DNA from 4 places in the Thalassospira sp. MCCC 1A02491 genome. Region 3 is predicted to be linked to each of the others. Evidence: predicted binding sites of a transcription regulator. Region 3 holds the regulator's gene; each other region holds the start of a gene.
What was found. Region 3 encodes LexA, which represses DNA repair genes until DNA is damaged. Its sites were predicted from a motif close to ATGTTCTANTTTGGTTC; they were not measured.
Positions count from the first base shown of each region.

Region 1: AUQ42_RS11935 (PA0069 family radical SAM protein) is a predicted target of LexA. The motif match lies at 2,883-2,899, and genes of this name have one in related genera.
Region 2: uvrA (excinuclease ABC subunit UvrA) is a predicted target of LexA. The motif match lies at 3,727-3,743, and genes of this name have one in related genera.
Region 4: AUQ42_RS09105 (ImuA family protein) is a predicted target of LexA. The motif match lies at 1,541-1,557, and genes of this name have one in related genera.

Region 1 covers NZ_LPVX01000030.1:98,631-103,454, reverse strand. The annotation lists gene AUQ42_RS15805 (hypothetical protein) at 1-85, shown strand, start outside; gene AUQ42_RS11945 (LysE family translocator) at 137-769, opposite strand; gene AUQ42_RS11940 (inverse autotransporter beta domain-containing protein) at 1,097-2,764, shown strand; gene AUQ42_RS11935 (PA0069 family radical SAM protein) at 3,016-4,077, shown strand; gene tyrS (tyrosine--tRNA ligase) at 4,117-4,824, opposite strand, start outside.
Region 2 covers NZ_LPVX01000029.1:256,157-260,980, reverse strand. The annotation lists gene AUQ42_RS10915 (hypothetical protein) at 1-763, shown strand, start outside; gene uvrA (excinuclease ABC subunit UvrA) at 888-3,716, opposite strand; gene fbaA (class II fructose-bisphosphate aldolase) at 3,929-4,824, opposite strand, start outside.
Region 3 covers NZ_LPVX01000029.1:74,635-79,458, reverse strand. The annotation lists gene AUQ42_RS10045 (aminodeoxychorismate/anthranilate synthase component II) at 225-797, shown strand; gene trpD (anthranilate phosphoribosyltransferase) at 831-1,865, shown strand; gene trpC (indole-3-glycerol phosphate synthase TrpC) at 1,862-2,659, shown strand; gene moaC (cyclic pyranopterin monophosphate synthase MoaC) at 2,679-3,158, shown strand; gene lexA (transcriptional repressor LexA) at 3,317-4,024, shown strand; gene AUQ42_RS10020 (ComEC/Rec2 family competence protein) at 4,130-4,824, opposite strand, start outside.
Region 4 covers NZ_LPVX01000028.1:6,387-11,210, forward strand. The annotation lists gene AUQ42_RS09100 (DNA polymerase Y family protein) at 1-648, opposite strand, end outside; gene AUQ42_RS09105 (ImuA family protein) at 638-1,423, opposite strand; gene AUQ42_RS09110 (SDR family oxidoreductase) at 1,734-2,456, opposite strand; gene AUQ42_RS09115 (aldehyde dehydrogenase family protein) at 2,501-3,958, opposite strand; gene AUQ42_RS09120 (branched-chain amino acid ABC transporter ATP-binding protein/permease) at 3,979-4,824, opposite strand, start outside.

The DNA of each region.
Region 1 (4,824 bases), on a different contig from region 3:
AATGGTTATTGGCAGCATCGCTGCCAGCGACATCCTGTTTGCCCTGATCTGCGCGGTCATGGCCCTGATCATTGTGCGCAAATAACAAACCCGCCGATTTAAAACCGGCGGGTCAGAATTGCAACTGCATCCGTTCTTATGGGCGGAATGTCGCCAGCTTTACCCCAAATGCGATGAATACCGCCCCCGTGGTTGCCTTGAGCACCCGCTGAAAACGGCCACTCCCGGCAAAACGGGTCAGTTTGGCCAGAAGCAGAATAATCGCCCCGAACCAGACGGCATTGATCGCCGCATGGACACAGACCAGCATGAAGGCTGCTGAAACCGCCCCTTCACCGGTCGGAATGAATTGCGGAAATGCCGCAAGATAGAAAATCGACACTTTCGGGTTCAGCGCATTGGTCAGGAACCCTTCACCAAACGCCATGATCAGGGTCCGCTTGCGTTTTGCCGGCGTGACAGGCCGCACCGTTTTCACCCCGCGCCAGGCTTCGCGCAGCGCCTTGAACCCGACCCAGCACAGATACGCCGCCCCCAACAGCTTGACGATCATGAAAGCCTGTGCCGATTGCACCAGAATGACCGAAATACCCAATATCGATAAGGTGCCGTGAATGTAAAACGCCGTGACAAATCCGGCGACATTGGCAAATCCGGCAGCACGCCCCGATGTCGGAACCGTTTTGGCGACCAGCACCCCGTTGGGCCCGGGTGACATCACAAGCAAAGATGTAACAAGTGCAAAACTTAAAATATGCGTCCAATCCATGGAACGACCTTTTCACACAGGAAAAATTAGTAGCAAATCATTTACCACCACTGATTGATAACCGCCACAAAAGAACTTCATGCCTTTTCTGCGAAACAGTTCAAATAATGGACAAAATAAAAATAAACTAAATTAGTAAAACATTATTTTAATTCGTAAAAATACGTATCATTTTTGGCAGTGACAACTCCGAGTTGTTCTAATAAATTTGACCCGGCACGCTAGGAAAGTAATCCAAGCACCGGAAATAGCTCTTAATTTTTGTCGTCTCAGAAACAAAGCCGGTTCGTGCCACTGGTGACACCAACAACAAGTTGCGGCAAACATATGAGACCATTTTTCATCGGTGCGATTCTGGGCTTTTCCACCCTGCTCACACCTGCCATTCAAACGACTGCACAGGCACAGAATTATACCGTCGGCGACAAATGGCAGCCCCATATCGACCTTGAAGGAAAACCGGGCACAAAACGAAGCCTCGGAGAAACTGACCTTTTCCTGCCGCTTTGGCAAGATGACGACACCCTGCTGTTTGGCAGCTTCCGCGCCCGCATGGATGACAATGACAGCCGCGAAGGCAACTTCGGCCTCGCGCTGCGCGAAATGTTAGATAGCGGCTGGAACATCGGTGGCTATGGCTATTTCGATCATCGCAAAAGCCCCTATGGGAACAGCTTCAACCAGGCGACCCTTGGCCTGGAAGCCTTGTCGTTTGACTGGGATCTGCGTGCTAATACCTATCTGCCTTTCGGGCGGACCGAACAATATGCAGATGAAGTGGCAACAGCCGACTTTACCGGTGCCAGCCTTGTCTATCGTGCAGGTATAGAACGCGCCATGAAAGGCTTTGATGCAGAAATCGGCTGGCGAGTACCGATCTTTGAGGACGATGCCAATCAGCAGCTTCGCATTTATGGGGGTGGTTATCGTTTTACCGATGATATTGCCAAAACCGTCCAGGGCCCGCGTGGGCGTTTTGATCTGACCTTTGATGAAACGCCTTTTCTCTGGGCCGGATCGCGTCTGTCGATCGGTGCGGAAATCCAGCATGACGATCCGCGTGGTACCCAAAGCTTTGCCTTGTTCCGCCTTCGTATTCCGTTGCAGAATTTTGGCGAGAAATCCAACCGCAACCGGCCAAAGCTCAATGCCATGGAACGTCGTATGACAGACCCCATTATCCGTGACGTTGATATCGTCGCCCAGGCTGGTGCTTTTGGTGCGCCTGAAACAATCACCAAGACCGGTGATGGCAATGATGTCGTTTTGGCATCGTCAGATACGACCATCGGAAGCAATCTTGATAACGTTGTAAGCGGAGCTGCCAACAACGCCACCATTATCCTGTCTGGTACCTTCACCGGTGCAAACAGCGTGATTGACCTTAAGGATGGTCAGACCCTGATGGGCAAGGGCCTGCTCCAAATTCAAACCCCGTCGGGCCGCACAGTCACCATTGAAACACCGGGCGCATCCATAACCACCGATGTCGCCCCCGCAACACTCAACGGTCGAAACACGGCAATTTCCATGGGCAATAACAGCCGCCTTGTCGGTGTGACCATCAATATGACGACAAACGCGGGCCTTGATCCGGTCGCTGTTCAAGTAGACGGCGCCACCAATGTCGAGATTACCGGCAACACCTTCAACATCACCGCCAACAACCAAGAAGCCGTCGGCATTTGGGTAAATGGCGGGTCAAGCAATGTCAAAATTCGCAATAACGCCATAAGCGCCAAGGTAACCAGCGGCACAGCGGCAACCTTTGGCCTTTTGCTTGGCGACAGCGGGGCTGGCAACTCAAGCAGCACCACGTTTTCGGACAACTCGGTTACTGTTACAAATGGCAGCTCGAACAATCTTGTTGGATATGGCGCCGGCTCCACCAACAATACGGTATCGGGTTCCAACAATACCGGCAACACGAACCAATGTAGTGGTGCCTCCTCGGATGGTTCCACCATCTCGTTCACCAACGGGACAAGCTGTTAAACAATGTGGTCCCGGCAATCCAACGCCATGGATTGCCGGGACCAGTTTCAGGTTCCGCGCACCACGACGCCCAGGTTTACCCGGACAATGACTTTGGCCGGGTATTTTGCACGCTTGATTGTTCTCGTTTTGTTCTATATTCTACTCGAATGCAAAACACACCAAGCCATAGAACCCCACAAACACCCTGCCCGGTTTCCGGTGATGGCTGGACCGCCCCGGATCATGATGATGATTTTCTTCCGCCCCGTATGCAAAAGGGACGCGGGGCGATATCAAATATTGATGGTCGATTTGAACGCCATATCCATCAGGCGGTTGATGACGGCTGGATCAGCCAGTTGCTTGATGACCAGCAACCGCCCCGCATTGCGACCACGCTGGGTATTGATGGTGCGCGTTCTGTCATCACCAAGAACCAAAGTCCTGATGTACCCTTTGACCGCTCGATCAATCCCTATCGCGGTTGTGAACATGGCTGCATCTATTGCTTTGCTCGACCGACCCATGCCTATCTTGGTCTGTCACCGGGACTGGATTTCGAAACCAGACTGTTCTGGAAGCCCGACGCCCCGACCCTTCTGCGCAAACAACTGGCAAGCAGGTCCTATGCCCCTGCCCCAATTGTGATCGGCACCAGCACCGATCCCTATCAGCCGGTTGATCGCGACAAGAAACTGACCCGCGATATCATCCGCGTACTGGCCGATTGTCAGCATCCTTTTTCGCTGATCACCAAAAGCGCGCTGGTGACGCGCGACATTGATCTGATTGCACCGATGGCGGCCCTGAACCGTGCGTCGGTCGCGGTATCGGTCACGAGCCTTGATCACCGGCTGTCCAATTTGCTGGAACCGCGCGCATCGGCCCCGCATCGCCGGCTTGAGGCCATCCGAAAGCTTTCGGATGCGGGCATCCCCGTCACCGGTCTGGCCGCCCCGATCATTCCCGGGCTTAATGATATGGAAATCGAAAAAATCGCCGCGGCCTGTGCCGATGCAGGCGCATCATCAATCAGCCATATCGTCCTGCGCCTGCCGCTTGAAATCGCCGATCTGTTTGAAGAATGGCTGAGTGCCCATTACCCGAACCGCAAGGACAAGGTCATGTCGCTGATCCGTCAAATGCGCGGCGGCGAACGATATCAGTCGGAATTTGGCAACCGCATGCGCGGCACCGGCCCGGTCGCGGATCTGATTGCCCATCGATTTGCCCTGGCCCGCAAGAAATATGGACTTACCGGCCGGTCACTGGACCTTGATTGCAGTGGGTTCAAACGCCCCAGCGCAGACGGGCAGATGTCGCTGTTCTGACACCTGCCCGTGATATATCGCACGTTCATCGCATCCCCGTTATCCAACGCGCTTGATCGCGGCATGGCGTTTCTTGCCAACGGAAAGCTGCAATAACGCCCAATCATCAAACGCGTAATTCAGGATGTGATGTTCCGGGTCTGTGATTTGCTTGTCATCAATCCGCACTGCCCCGCCTTCGACAAGACGGCGGGCTTCGCTGTTGGTTTTGGCAAATCCGGCCATGACAATCAGGGCTAAGATCCCGATGCCGTCCTTAAGCGCATGGGCGGTGAATTCCAGCGTCGGCAGGCCGTTAAGATCGCCATTCGCACCAAACACCCCGTTGGCGGCGGATTTCACGGCTTCGAGTTCAAATTCGCCATGGGCCAGACGGGTCGCCTCATCGGCCAACACGATCTTGGATTCGTTGATTGCTGCGCCTGAAAGCTGTTCAAGCTGTTCGATATCAAGCAATGGCAGATCGGTGAACAGCCGCAGGAAACGACCAACATCCCCATCCTCGCAATTGCGCCAGAACTGCCAGTAGTCAAAGGCACTCCACCGATCGGCATTCAGCCACACGGCCCCGGCGGCAGTTTTGCCCATCTTTACACCTGATGCGGTGGTCAGAAGCGGTGCGGTCATGCCAAACACCTCATTGCCATCAACCCGGCGCACCAGATCAACACCATTGATGATATTGGCCCATTGATCGCCCCCGCCCATCTGGGCCCGGCATCCGAAACGACGCGACAGTTCAAGGAA
Region 2 (4,824 bases), 180 kb from region 3:
AAGCATGATCGAATATGTGGTTGCAACACGTCAGGGATGGCGCGCATCCCTTGTTACACGGGCGTTTTTGCGTTGGTGGCGCAATGAAGACGAAACCCTTGATGATCCCGGCCGGGAGCGCAAGCAGTCAGACGCCATTTTGATGCTTCTTGCGCTTAACCAGGGCCGTGACGGGTTCGTTCATGGCTATTTGCATGATCTGCAAGACGAGGCCAAAGAACACCCGAAACCGTCATCACCGCAAACAACCCTGCAAAAGGCATTCAACAAAAGTTTGCGTATTGCCGCACTGGCACTTGCCCTGTCGCCGATCGTATTGATTTTTGCGGTGCTGCTGTTTGTTCAGATTGACACCATCATCAGCACCGGAAACGGCAAGCTTTTCGGGTTCAGCTATGATCTTTTGTTTTTTGTGGGCAGCTTTGGCGCGATCGGGGCTCTGACCAGCATGATGATGCGGCTTGGCAAACAGACACCATGGGGCGAGATGGAGCCATCATCGGTCTTTTTCAATTTTCTGTTCCGTCCATGCATGGGATTTTGTTTCGCCCTGATTGTGCTTTTCGCGCTGCGGGCAGGGATGTTGCCCATTCCGCTTGACGATCTGCATAATCTTGACGACCTCGACCAGATCAGCAGTTCGTCACCGGCCGGACGGCAACTGTCAATCGTTCTGGTTTTTGCCTTTCTGTCCGGGTTTAGTGAACGACTAAGCACTGCACTTGTGCGGCGGGTCGAAAACCGGGTGGCAAGCAACAGTTAGGACGTAGATGCCTGCTCATACAGGGCGCAAAAGAAAAGAGGCACGAACATCATAGAAAATGTTCGCGCCTCTCTTTGTATCGTGGCGGCTTTTATAACGGCGGCTGGTGAAAGCAGCCCTTTGGTTATTCAAGCCCCAAATGCCGTTTAAGATAGCGCCCGGTATAGCTTCGTTCATTGGCCATGATGGTTTCGGGCGTGCCGGTGCCGACCAACTGGCCACCACCGTCGCCGCCTTCGGGGCCGATATCAATGATCCAGTCGGCAGTCTTGATGACATCAAGGTTGTGTTCGATCACAACGACGGTGTTGCCTTGGTCAACAAGGGTATGAAGGACCTCAAGCAATTTGCGGATATCATGGAAATGAAGACCGGTGGTCGGTTCATCCAGAATATAGATTGTCCGCCCGGTCGCCCGTTTTGACAGTTCCTTGGCAAGCTTCACGCGCTGCGCTTCACCGCCCGAAAGGGTTGTGGCCTGTTGGCCCAGATGGATATAGGACAGACCAACCTGTTTAAGGGTTTCCATCTTGTCACGGATCGAAGGAACGGCCTTGAAGAAGTCCGCGCCTTCTTCCACCGTCATGTCAAGAACATCAGATATCGATTTGCCTTTAAACGATATTTCCAGCGTTTCGCGGTTGTAGCGTTTACCCTTGCACTGATCGCATGTGACATAAACATCGGGCAGGAAGTGCATTTCGATTTTGATGACACCATCACCCTGACAGGCTTCGCAACGACCGCCTTTGACGTTGAATGAAAAACGTCCGGGCTTGTAACCGCGGGTCTTGGCTTCTGGCAGTTGGGCAAACCAGTCACGGATCGGTGTAAAGGCACCGGTATAGGTCACCGGGTTCGACCGCGGTGTTCGCCCGATCGGGCTTTGGTCGATGTCAATGATCTTGTCGATCAGCTCGATCCCGGTAATTGCATCATGTGCCCCGGGATGATGGCGGGCATTATGCATCCGTTTTGCCAACGCCTTATATAGCGTTTCGATGACAAGACTGGATTTCCCGCCACCTGACACACCGGTAACACAGATGAACTTGCCCAGCGGGAAGTCGACATCAATGCCCTGAAGGTTGTTGGCTTTGGCCCCCTTGATCGTGATGGACTTGCCGTTGCCTTTACGACGTTCCTTTGGAACGGCAATCTGTTCAACACCAACCAGATACTTGCCGGTCAGGCTTTCCGGGTTTTGCTGGATTTCTTCCGGGGTGCCCTGGGCAACGATGCGTCCGCCATGAATGCCGGCACCCGGGCCCATATCAATCACATAATCCGCGGCACGAATGGCGTCTTCATCATGTTCAACGACCAGAACCGTATTCCCGAGATCGCGCAACCGCTTAAGAGTATCGAGCAGGCGGTCATTGTCGCGCTGATGCAGACCAATGGACGGTTCATCAAGTACATACAGAACACCGGTCAAACCCGACCCGATTTGCGACGCCAGACGGATACGTTGGCTTTCACCGCCCGAAAGGGTGCCTGATGTGCGTGACATGGAAAGATAATCAAGCCCCACATCGCGCAGGAAGCGCAACCGGTCGTTAATTTCGCGCAGAATACGGCGCGCGATTTCGGTTTCCTTTTCGTTCAGCTTGCCTTCAAGGGCGATGAACCAGTCACCGGCTTTGGCAATTGAAAGATCCGTCACCTGCGAGATGTCGCAACCATCGACTTTGACAGCCAATGCTTCTGGTTTCAGACGCTTGCCCGCACAGGTTGGGCAATGTGACACCATCTGATATTTCGCCAGTTCATCGCGGGCCCACTGACTGTCTGTCTCGCGCCAGCGTCGCGCCATGTTCGGAATGACACCTTCGAACGGGCGCGAAACCTTGTAACTGCGCGATCCATCGTCATAGGTGACAGTGACTTCTTCGTCACCCGACCCATGCAGGATGATGTCCTGCGCCGTTTTGGGCAACTTTTCCCAGGCAACATTGGTTTTAAAACCGAAGTGCTTTGCGACTGATTTCAGGGTCTGCAGGTAATATTTCGACGTCGTGCTGGCCCATGGTGCGACCGCCCCATCTTCAAGCGTCTTGCTTTCATCAGGAACAACCAGCATCGGATCAAACTCCATCTGGGTTCCCAAACCGTCACAGGCCGGGCAGGCGCCAAACGGGTTGTTGAATGAAAACAGGCGCGGTTCGATTTCCTCGATCGTGAAGCCGGAAACCGGGCAGGCGAACTTCGCCGAGAATACGGTTGTTTCGCCGGTTTTGGCATCTTCGGTAAGGACAATGCCGTCAGTCAGTTCAAGAGCAGTTTCAAAACTGTCGGCCAGGCGGGTTGCGATGCCGTCTTTCACGATCAACCGATCGACAACAACAGAAATGTCGTGCTTCAGCTTTTTATTCAGTTCCGGCGCATCATCGATGTCATACATTTCGCCGTCAATTTTGACGCGCTGGAACCCGCGCGAGCGCAAATCACGCAGTTCTTTTTTGTATTCACCCTTACGACCACGGACGATCGGCGCCAAAAGATACAACCGTGTTCCTTCTTCCATTTCCATCACACGGTCGACCATCTGCGACACGGTCTGACTGACAATCGGAAGGCCGGTCGCCGGCGAATAGGGGATGCCGATACGCGCCCAAAGCAAGCGCATATAGTCATAAATCTCGGTCACGGTTCCCACGGTCGAACGCGGGTTACGCGACGTGGTTTTTTGTTCGATGGAAATGGCCGGCGACAGACCATCGATATATTCGACATCCGGCTTTTGCATCAGTTCAAGGAACTGACGGGCATATGCAGACAGGCTTTCGACATAACGACGCTGGCCTTCGGCATAGATCGTATCGAACGCAAGCGAACTTTTACCCGATCCCGACAGGCCGGTAATGACCACCAGTGAATCGCGGGGCAATTCAACATCAATGTTCTGAAGATTGTGTTCTTTCGCACCGCGAACCGAAATTTTCGTCAGCATGTCGGGCCTTTTGTTCCTGAATTGTTCGGAAAGTGTATAGAGGACGCAAACACTATACGCAAGCGCACCCCTGACAGTTCCTGTCAGTATTTGTCAGGAGACTGACATTACACAATCACCGCACCCAAAAATGCATGAAAAAACCCGCCGAACAAGTCCGGCGGGTTTCATAAATCCTGTGACCCAACGGGTCAGACAAAGCAAAAGATGGCTTAGCCTTTGGTCACGGAACGACCAGTGGCACCGAGATCCTTGAAGGCTTCTTCGAGGCGCGCTGCCATCGACAGTTCAGCTTCGCGGATCCAGACACGCGGGTCGTAATTTTTCTTGTAGGGTTTGTCCGTTTCCGGATCGACCTGGTATTTGAACGCACGTGCATTTGCTTCAACATACTCACCGACCGGACGGGCATAGGCAAACTGGGTATCGGTGTCGATATTCATCTTGAAGACGCCATAGCCGACGGCTTCTTCGATTTTTTCTTTTTCCGAACCCGAACCGCCATGGAATACGAAGTCCAGCGGGCGATCATCAAGCCCATGCTTCTCGGCGACAAACTTCTGGCTTTCCAAAAGGATTTCCGGACGCAGTTTGACGTTGCCCGGCTTGTAGACGCCGTGGACGTTACCAAATGCAGCTGCGACCGAGAAATGGCCAAGCGGCGAAAGGCGACGATAGGCTTCTTCGACTTCTTCCGGACGGGTGTAAAGACGCGGGTCGATCTCGTCACTTGAAGTATCAAGTTCGTGACCGATGCCGTCTTCTTCGCCACCGGTTACACCCAGTTCGATTTCCAGGCTCATTTCGATGGCGGACATGCGTTTGAGGAAGGTCTCGCAAGTCGACAGGTTGTCTTCAAGCGATTCTTCGGACAGATCAAGCATGTGGGAGCTGTAAAGCGCCTTGCCGGTTTCGGCATAGGCCTTTTCGCTCCATTTCAGCATTTCATCGACCCACGGAACGAACTTGCGGTTCGCGTGGTCGGTATGCATGACAACAGCAACACCATAATATTCAGCAAGAAGCTGCGCATGACGGGCAGCCGAAACTGCGCCCACGACACGGGCCGCATCGGCGTCCTTGATGCCCTTACCAGCAAAGAACTGTG
Region 3 (4,824 bases):
AAGATGACCTCGCAGCTCCTTCCCATATGGTGATTATAGACCGATCATGTCGGATATTGTCGGGATGTTTTAAATCGGTGCTGGTTAGCACCGGGTTAAGAGATCCTTTATGCGCGGGCGACAACAACCGGCTGTAGGAAAAAACCCTTACCCTGCTTCCGCTTGACGTAGCGGCAAGGGCGTTTATTCTCTGCCGACCTTCATGTGTACAGGCGCCTTTTCCGATGTATCTCCTCATCGATAATTACGACAGCTTCACATTCAATTTGTGGCATTATCTGCGCGAACTCGGCCCCGAGGTCGAAGTGCGCCGCAATGATGAGATTTCCGTTAAAGATGCGCTTGCTCTCAAGCCCGAAGGCATTGTGATTTCACCTGGCCCCTGTGATCCGGAACGCGCAGGTATCTGTCTTGATCTGATCAGGGAAGCAGCCGGCCAGGTCAAACTTCTGGGCGTGTGCCTTGGCCATCAATCGATTGGTCAGGCTTTTGGCGGCAAGGTTGTTCGCGCCCCCGAATGCATGCATGGCAAAACCGATGCCATGAACCATTCAGGCGCCAGCGTCTTTGCCGGTCTTCCAAGCCCGTTTGAAGCAACGCGTTATCATTCTTTGGTGATTGAACGCGAAACTTTGCCTGACAGTCTTGAAATCACGGCCGAAAGCGCGGATGGTCTGATCATGGGCGTTCGGCACAAAACCCATCAGATACATGGCGTTCAGTTCCATCCCGAAAGCATCGCATCGGAACATGGCCACGCATTGTTAAAGAATTTTATCGACTTTACCGGCGCCTGAAACCGCACCGGACCGCAAACCGAGGAAACCCGAATGTCGACTGATAATGATCTGAAGCCAATTCTGGCCAAAGTCGCAGATGGTGAAAAGCTGACCGAAAGCATGGCCGAACAGGCCTTTAACGTGCTGATGTCGGGTCAGGCAACCCCGTCGCAAATGGGGGCTTTCCTGATGGGGTTGCGCATTCGGGGCGAAACCGTTGACGAAATTACCGGGGCAGCACGTGTCATGCGTGAAAAGGCCACCGGCATCATTGCCCCGGAAAATGCGGTTGATACCTGTGGCACAGGTGGTGATGGCAGCGGCACCTTCAATATTTCAACCGGTGCGGCGATTGTTGCCGCCGCCGCAGGTGCGACTGTTGCCAAACACGGCAACCGCGCGGCATCGTCGAAATCGGGTTCGGCTGATGTGTTGATGGCGCTTGGTGTCAATCTTGATGCCGATATGAAATTGCTGGAAAAGGCCCTCCGTGAGATTGGGCTGTGCTTCATGATGGCGACCCGTCACCATTCGGCGATGCGTCACGTGATGCCGACCCGCGTTGAAATGGGCACACGCACGATCTTTAACCTGCTGGGTCCGCTTGCCAACCCTGCAAAGACCAAACGCCAGGTTCTTGGCGTCTTTGCCAAGGAATGGGTCGAACCGGTTGCCCATGTGCTCAATCGCCTTGGATCGGTTCATGCATGGGTGGTTCATGGCCACAGCGGTCTTGATGAAATCTCGACCACGGGCCCGACCTTTGTCGCCGAAGTCAAAGACGGCAATGTTAGGACCTTTGAAATTTCCCCGGGCGATTTCGGGTTTGAGACAGCAACGCTTGATGACCTTAAGGGCGGCGATGCGGATGTGAATGCCAAGGCCATTCTTGACCTTCTGGCAGCGAAAAAAGATGCCTATCGCGATATCGTTCTGATGAATGCCGGGGCGGCACTTGTGGTGACCGGCGTTGCCAGCGATCTTGCCGATGGCATCAAAAAGGCATCCGAAGCAATTGATAGCGGCAAGGCCGCAGAAACGCTTCAGGGTCTTGTCACCATTACCAACGAAGGAAACGCAGCGTGAGCGACGTTCTTAAGAAAATCTGCGACGACAAACGCGAACACGTTGCCGCCTGCAAGTCCCGCAAAAGCCTTGGCACACTTGAAGCCGAAGCCAAAGCTCAATCGGCACCACGCGGCTTTATCAAGGCCCTTGAAACCAGTGTTGCCGATGGCCGTTATGGCCTGATTGCCGAAATCAAGAAAGCATCCCCATCCAAGGGACTAATCCGCGCCGATTTCAATCCGCCGGAACTGGCAAAGGCCTATCAGGCTGGCGGGGCAAGCTGCCTTTCGGTTCTGACCGATGTGCCCTATTTCCAGGGTGATGACAGCTATCTTGTGGCGGCGCGTGCGGCTGTTGATCTTCCGGCATTGCGCAAGGATTTCATGGTTGATCCCTATCAGATCACCGAAGCACGCGCCTTGGGGGCCGATTGCATTCTTTTGATTATGGCAGCTCTTGAAGACGAACTGGCTGCCGAACTTGAAGATGCCGCACACAGTCTTGGCATGGATGTTCTGATCGAAGTTCACAACGCGCCGGAACTTGAACGTGCCCTGAAACTGAAATCGCGTCTGGTCGGGGTCAATAACCGTAACCTCAAGACCATGGAAATTTCGCTGACCACGACCGAGGAACTGGCTGGCATGGTCGATAGCGACCGTCTTCTGGTCGCCGAAAGCGGATTGTTCACGCCCGAAGACCTTGCACGCATGGCCAAGGTTGGTGCGCAGTGCTTCCTGATTGGGGAAAGCCTGATGCGTCAGGATGACGTGACTGCGGCAACCCGCAACCTTCTTGGCCTTGCGGCCTGACCTGAGACTGGCAAAGCACATGACAGACAAGCTTTCCCATATTGATGCCGGTGGCAACGCCGTGATGGTGGACATTTCGGACAAGGCCGATACCACCCGCATTGCCATTGCCAAGGCGCGGGTATTGATGTCTGCGCAAACGGCAAAGCTGATTGCCGATCGTGGCCACAAAAAGGGTGATGTTCTTGGTATCGCCCAGCTTGCCGGGATCATGGGAGCAAAAAAGACCCCCGATCTGATCCCGCTTTGCCATCCCCTGCCCCTGACATCGGTGACGGTTGATCTTGAACTGGCCGATGATGTTGACGGGGTCGATATCACTGCGACCTGCAAGACCACCGGCAAAACCGGTGTCGAGATGGAGGCGTTGACAGCGGCCTCTGTCGCCGCCTTGACCGTGTTTGACATGTGCAAGGCTGTCGACAAGGCCATGCAGATTACCGATATCCGCGTCACTCGCAAGGAAGGCGGGAAATCGGGGACTTTCATCGCCGATTAGGGTGTTTGCTGGCGGGCGAGCACAATTCAAAAGCCGCAACTATTGCCTGAATTACGGCCAATCCGTTGTTTTTGGCCCGACGCGCTTGACCCGACAAAAGAACTAAAGTAGAACATTTATGTATCCTTTTTGTTCTTGCTACAGGTTCGGGAAATATCATGCTGACGCGCAAGCAATATGAGTTGCTGGTCTATATTGACAATTACCTTCGCGATCACGGTATCTCGCCCTCTTTCGATGAAATGAAAGAGGCCCTGAACCTTAAATCCAAATCGGGGATCCATCGTCTGATTACCGGGCTTGAGGAACGCGGTTTTATCCGCCGTCTTGCGCATCGCGCCCGTGCGCTGGAAGTCATCCGGCTTCCGGAAAACAGCGACGATGACACCCCCGAAACCCCGAACAACGTCACATCCATTGCCAGTGCGCGCAAAGCCCCCCATCGTCCGGCAACCGTGCCTACGGCCTTTTCCGAAACCGGTGAAGCCATTTCGCTTCCGCTTTACGGGCGAATTGCTGCGGGTACCCCGATTGAGGCATTGCGTGATCAAAGCACCATGGTTCAGGTGCCCGCTGCCCTTTTGGGATCAGGCGATCATTATGCACTTGAAGTATCGGGTGATTCCATGGTCGAGGCCGGCATCCTTGATGGTGATACCGTTCTGATCCAGCGGTGCGAGCAGGCCCATGATGGCACGATTGTCGTTGCCCTTGTCGATGACAGCGAAGCGACCCTTAAGCGCCTTAAACGCGGGCGCGGTGAGGTTCTTCTGGAACCGGCGAATGCCCGGTATGAGACGCGCGCCCTGTCACCGGATCGCGTCCGCATTCAGGGCCGCCTGGTCGGGTTGCTGCGCCAGTATTAAGCCACCGACAACTGCACACACAAAATCGCCCGTTGTGATCTTCACTCGGGCGATTTTATGTATTCGGGATCAGTTCGCCCGACCAGATCCAGTCACGGCCACTGATTACCGTTGCGATGGAGCAGCTTTGCCGCCAATAACGATCCATGGCCAGTGACCGGATATTGCCCGCACGGTTTCAAATGACGACCTTCCCTGATCAAGCTTAGCCGTATCAAGGGCGACACCGCCCTGCCACCACAAGACGTCATCATCAATCATCACCCGCGCCCCGGCCTGGCGACAGGTTCGGATTGGCAAATCGTTTTTTAGCGTAATCATAAGATCGGCATTGCGACAGGCATAGAACGGATTGGCCAGACTGGTTGCGACAATGGTCCTAGTCTCCTTATCACCAGCGCCAGTGACCAGAAGACAGGGATCGTTTTTACAATGGCTTATTCTTGTGGCTTCATCTTCCGGACGGATGCCAAAACGGCTCATCCACAGGGATTTTTGGAAATCACCAAGTCCGTCGGCCACATGCAGGATTTCCAGTTCCCTGTCATAAACGGCCCAGCTTTCCTGATCACCCGATACAAGAACATCTGGTGTTTGGTGGGTCACCTGCGCAATGATGGCAATGATCAAAAGCGGCCCGGACACCACAAGGGCAATCTGATCGCGCCAGATCACGGCCCACGCAATTGCCAGCAACAAACAGGCGGTTGCCACATCACCGAGACCGGCCACATACCACAACCCCCATTCCTGGGCGGCGACAAGGGATGCTGTTTTGATCAGAACAGTCAATCCGGGCG
Region 4 (4,824 bases), on a different contig from region 3:
ATCGGGTCCCAGCCGGGTGGTGATATTGGCGCGTGGCAAGGGTGTAATATCGCCCAGTTGCTTAAGGCCAAGCCGCGACAACAGGGCGATGATGTCATCCGACAGACGCAGGGCCGAAACCGGAAATCCTGCCGCGATTTCATGATCGGCAGGCAAGGACAGGATATGCTCGGTCGGCGCACCGGGATGATGACGCGCAGCGGCCCAGGCGGCCCCGGCCGTATCGGCAATGGCAATTCTGGCGCCATAGCCCCGGGATTTCACATCACGCAGGATGTGACCGATCATGGCGGCTTCCCCGCCAAACAAATGACTGCCGCCGGTGATTTCCAGCCATAATCCGCCATCGCCTTGCAGGCCGTGCGCATGCAATTCCCGATCCGGCGCGACCCAGGGGCTGTATCGATCCATCAAACGGATCAATCCCGCCAGATGCATGTCATAAAGCGCCTCATCCTCGGGGCTGTCGTGCAAACCGGGAAGGATGCTGCGCGCATCGGACAGACGCATGCCCCCGTATAATCCCGCGTCCCGGGCCCGGGCATTCAGCCCGCATACCAGAACCCCTTTGTGGTCGGCGCGCGTAATAACATGTGGCCCGTCAGCATCATCTGCCGGTTCGGTGGGGCCGCTTTTTTCAGATGACACGTCCTGGTCCGCCTTGTGGCGGGTATCGGCCGTGGTCCTGCTGATTTTCTGACAATCCGTCTTCCAGTGGGTCAACCACAGATAAAGAAAACGTTGATGCATCGGTTTTGACTTTCCAGCTTCCCGGTCGGACCCCGCGTCCCCCGATCAGGCTGAGATGATGAATATTCCCTGTCTTGGTATCTGACGTGCTTGGGGCCGGTTCGATCTTCCAGCGTGTCAGTGCACTTGATGGCATCAGCCGCCCGCCATGCGATGCCCGGCGCAAAACAATCATCCGGGTTCCTCCCGCCTCACAGGCCAGTTGCAGACGCCTTGCCGATGTCAGGTCGTAATCGGTGGTTTCCAGAATAATCGATGCGACCTGCCCGGATTTGGCGGCCTCCTCACAGCTCCATAAGGCGATATCCTGCTGATCGACTGTCATCATCAAGGGCGGCGGATCCGTTGCCTGACCGACCGGCAAGGCCAGATGATAAACACCGCCCTGATCAATCGCCCGTCTTTGCCGAACCCAGAAAACAGACCGGTTTGACGAGGCATGGTCCTGTGCGCTGTTTTGCGGTTTTCCTTGCGATCTGTCTTGCTCGCAGCCTTGTAACCTTCCGTATCCTGCCCTCTGCTCTTGCGGAGCAATCCGGGCCAGATACCAGGCCAAAATCGACGCCGCCCCACCATCATGGGCACAGATCACCTCATGCATACCAACCGGCACAAAACCGCCGATGCTGATATTGCGCGACAAGGACATACCGCCAAACAGGCAGTCGACCACACCGCCTGCCTTGCCGGGGAAACAGGATACATTTCCCCTCCAACTTTTTTCGGCCCGTGCCAAGACAGCCCGAGCATCCCTGATCCGTTCAGCAAGCATCTTACCCAAACACAACAAATGTTCTCTGTTTGTTCTTATTTAGGAACGCCCGATATCAGAGTCAAATCAAAAGCTTTCAGGGGAGCTGGAGGGGGGAAAGAGGAAACCGAGTATCACATAAGATGACCTTGCCCTTTAAAAATGGACGACCAGAAACCTTGTCTGGCCGCCCATTTCCGGGTGGTATTTCCCTAATAGACCGGGATGAAGATTATACCAAACCACCATTGGGCTGAACAATCTGACCCGCGATCCACGATGATTTGTCAGAAGCAAGGAAAGCAACAACCTCGCCAATCTCCTTTGGATCACCAACGCGGTTGAACGGGCTCATCGCAGCAGAGCGCTGAACAGCTGCTTCGTCTTTGCCCGAACGGAACAGATCGGTATCCACCGGCCCCGGTGCCACGCCATTAACCCGTACACCACGACCTGCCAGCTCCTTTTGCATCGAGCGCAGCAGACATTCGACCGCGGCCTTGGTGGCACTATAAGGACCAAGGCCCGGTGCAGCAAAGCGGACCAAGGATGTGGTCAAACCAATGATCGTACCGCCATCGGCGATATTGGCTGACGCGGCTTTGAGGATGTTGTAGGCGCCAACAATATTGACTTCGACAAGGTCGCGGAACTTTTCGTCACTGAATTGCCCCAACGGTCCCGGAGGCACGTTGATACCGGCATTTGCAACAACACAATCCGGTGCACTGCCAAAATCTGCCGCCACCGCTTCAAAGATACCCGAGACCGATTTCGGGTCACGAATATCCACCTGATAGGCCTTGATGGTTGCATCTGCGATTTCTGGCATCGGGTTAGGCTGACTGCTGACATAGGTCAGCGCGACATTATAGCCGTCTTTGGCCAATGCTTCGACGATTGCTGCGCCGATACCGCGGGAACCGCCGAATACGATTGCTGTTTTCTTTGACATGATAATCATCCGTTTGCGTTTGATTTATTGTGTGATCAGACCTTTCAGGCCGTGATCGAGACAACCCGTTCCTCAGTCAGTTCGTGCACGGCATAATGTGGCCCTTCACGACCAAATCCGCTTTCCTTCGTGCCGCCATACGGCATCAGATCGACGCGCGAACTGGAAGTTTCGTTGATATGGACACCACCAACATCCAGACGGCGAACCGCCTCGAATGCATCTGACATCCGGTTGGTAAAGATGCCGCTGGCCAAACCATAAGGCGTTGAGTTCACACGCTCGATAGCTTCATTGAGATCATCAAACGGGATGATTGACACAACCGGACCAAACACTTCCTGACATCCAACGCGCATATCACGCGACACATCAACAAGCAGGGTTGGCGGCACCACCGCCCCTTCGCGTGCACCACCGACAAGCTGACGGGCACCTTTTGCAACCGCTTCCTTGATCCATTCTTCAACACGGATCGCAGCGTCAACCGTGATCAAAGGCCCGGTAACCGTTTGGTCATCAGCCGGGTCCCCGTACGGGACTGCCTTGACCAGATCGGTCATACGCGCGACAACCTCGTCATAGACAGATCGCTGAACCATCAACATCTGCACGGATGTGCAAACCTGACCGGCTTTGCGGAAACCTGCCGAAACGACCTTGGGCAGGGCAACATCAAGATCGGCATCATCATTGATGATGGTAAAGGCAATCGACCCCAGTTCCATTTGGGTGCGGCGCAAATCCGCCTTTGACTGAATGGCACGGCCGACCTCGGTACTACCGGTAAAGGCAATGAACCGGATACGCTGATCTTCAAGGGCCTTGGACACAACCCGTGCCCCGCCGTGCAGAACCGAAAGGAACCCTTGCGGAACCCCCGCCTGCATCAGGATTTTTGCCATTTTGCATGCGGTGATTGGCGTGTTGCTTGACGGTTTGAGGATAACCGCGTTGCCCGCTGCCAATGCCGGTGCAACCTTGTGCATGACAGTGTTTAGCGGTGAGTTAAAGGGCGTCACGGCCAGAACCACGCCCAGCGGTACCCGCATGGTAAAGGCGATGCGATGAGCCTGACCTGGCGCGCCCTGGATCGGCACAACATCACCGCTCAGACGACGGGCTTCCTCGGCAGACAAACGAAGAGTTTGCAAACAACGCGATACCTCGCCATTGGCGTCAGAACGGGTAAAGCCGGCTTCGGCCTGAATGGTTTTCGCAAGGTCATCGCGATTTTGCTCGATCAGAACCGCCGCACGGTCAAGGGTTGCACCACGCTCGTAATTGTCCGGGGCACCACGTTTGAAGGCCGCGTAAGCAGCATCAATCGTCTCGACAATCTGTGCATCCGAGGCCGAATTGGCCACAGCAATCGGGTTTTGGGAATATTTGTCCAGAACCGTGACGGTATCTGCCGCACCTTCCACCCATTCGCCATTGATCAACAAGTGGCACGTTACCGATGAGCTGGCCGCAGTATTATTTACGCTTACTGTGCTCAATTTCTTATCCTTCCTCATCTCTACAACCACAGAACTTCTTTTCGGTATTCAAGATCATTCAAAAGTTTTTCCGCTTTGCATTCGTGGAAGACCGAGCCGTTTTCGAGTGCGAAAACCCGGTCGGCCAATGCAAGAACAAGATCAAGGTTATGTTCGACAATCAGGATCGGCAGATGCTCGCGCAGCTTATCGAGAACGAGGAAAAGCTCCTCGACGACAGCCGGTGCCAATCCTTCGAACGGTTCATCAAGCAGGAGCAAACGGACATTGCCTGAAAGCGCGCGCGCAATCGCCAGCATCTGTTGCTCCCCCCCCGAGAGATAATCTGCATGGCTGGTGCGGCGTTCCTTCAAACGCGGGAAAATCTCGTAGATTTTTTCAAGCGTCCAAACCGTCCCGTTGCTGCCATCGGTGTCCCGGGCCAGTCGACCAAGTGCGAGGTTTTCCTCAACGGTCATGCCTGCAAAAAGCCCCCGCCCTTGCGGCACATATCCGACGCCCATGCGGGCAACCATGTGGGCTTCCACCCCGACCAGTTCCTGCCCCTCGAAATCAATTGAACCGGACTTTGCCCGAACAAGGCCGCAAATGGTTTTCAGGAAGGTTGACTTGCCGGCACCATTTCGGCCCAGCAAAGCAACGATTTCGCTGTGTCCTATTTCAAGGCAGGCATCATTAAGGATGTGACTTTTGCCATAGAACGTATTGAGGTTTTCAACCTTCAAAACCGTGCCCGGTTTTGCCGGGAAGGTTGATTTCATCGCTGCAATCGCAGCGGCTCCCGATCCGGTATAGATTTCCTGAACATGTTCATTTGCACGAATTTCGGCCGGCTGTGCTGTCACAAGATGCTGGCCGTCATTCAT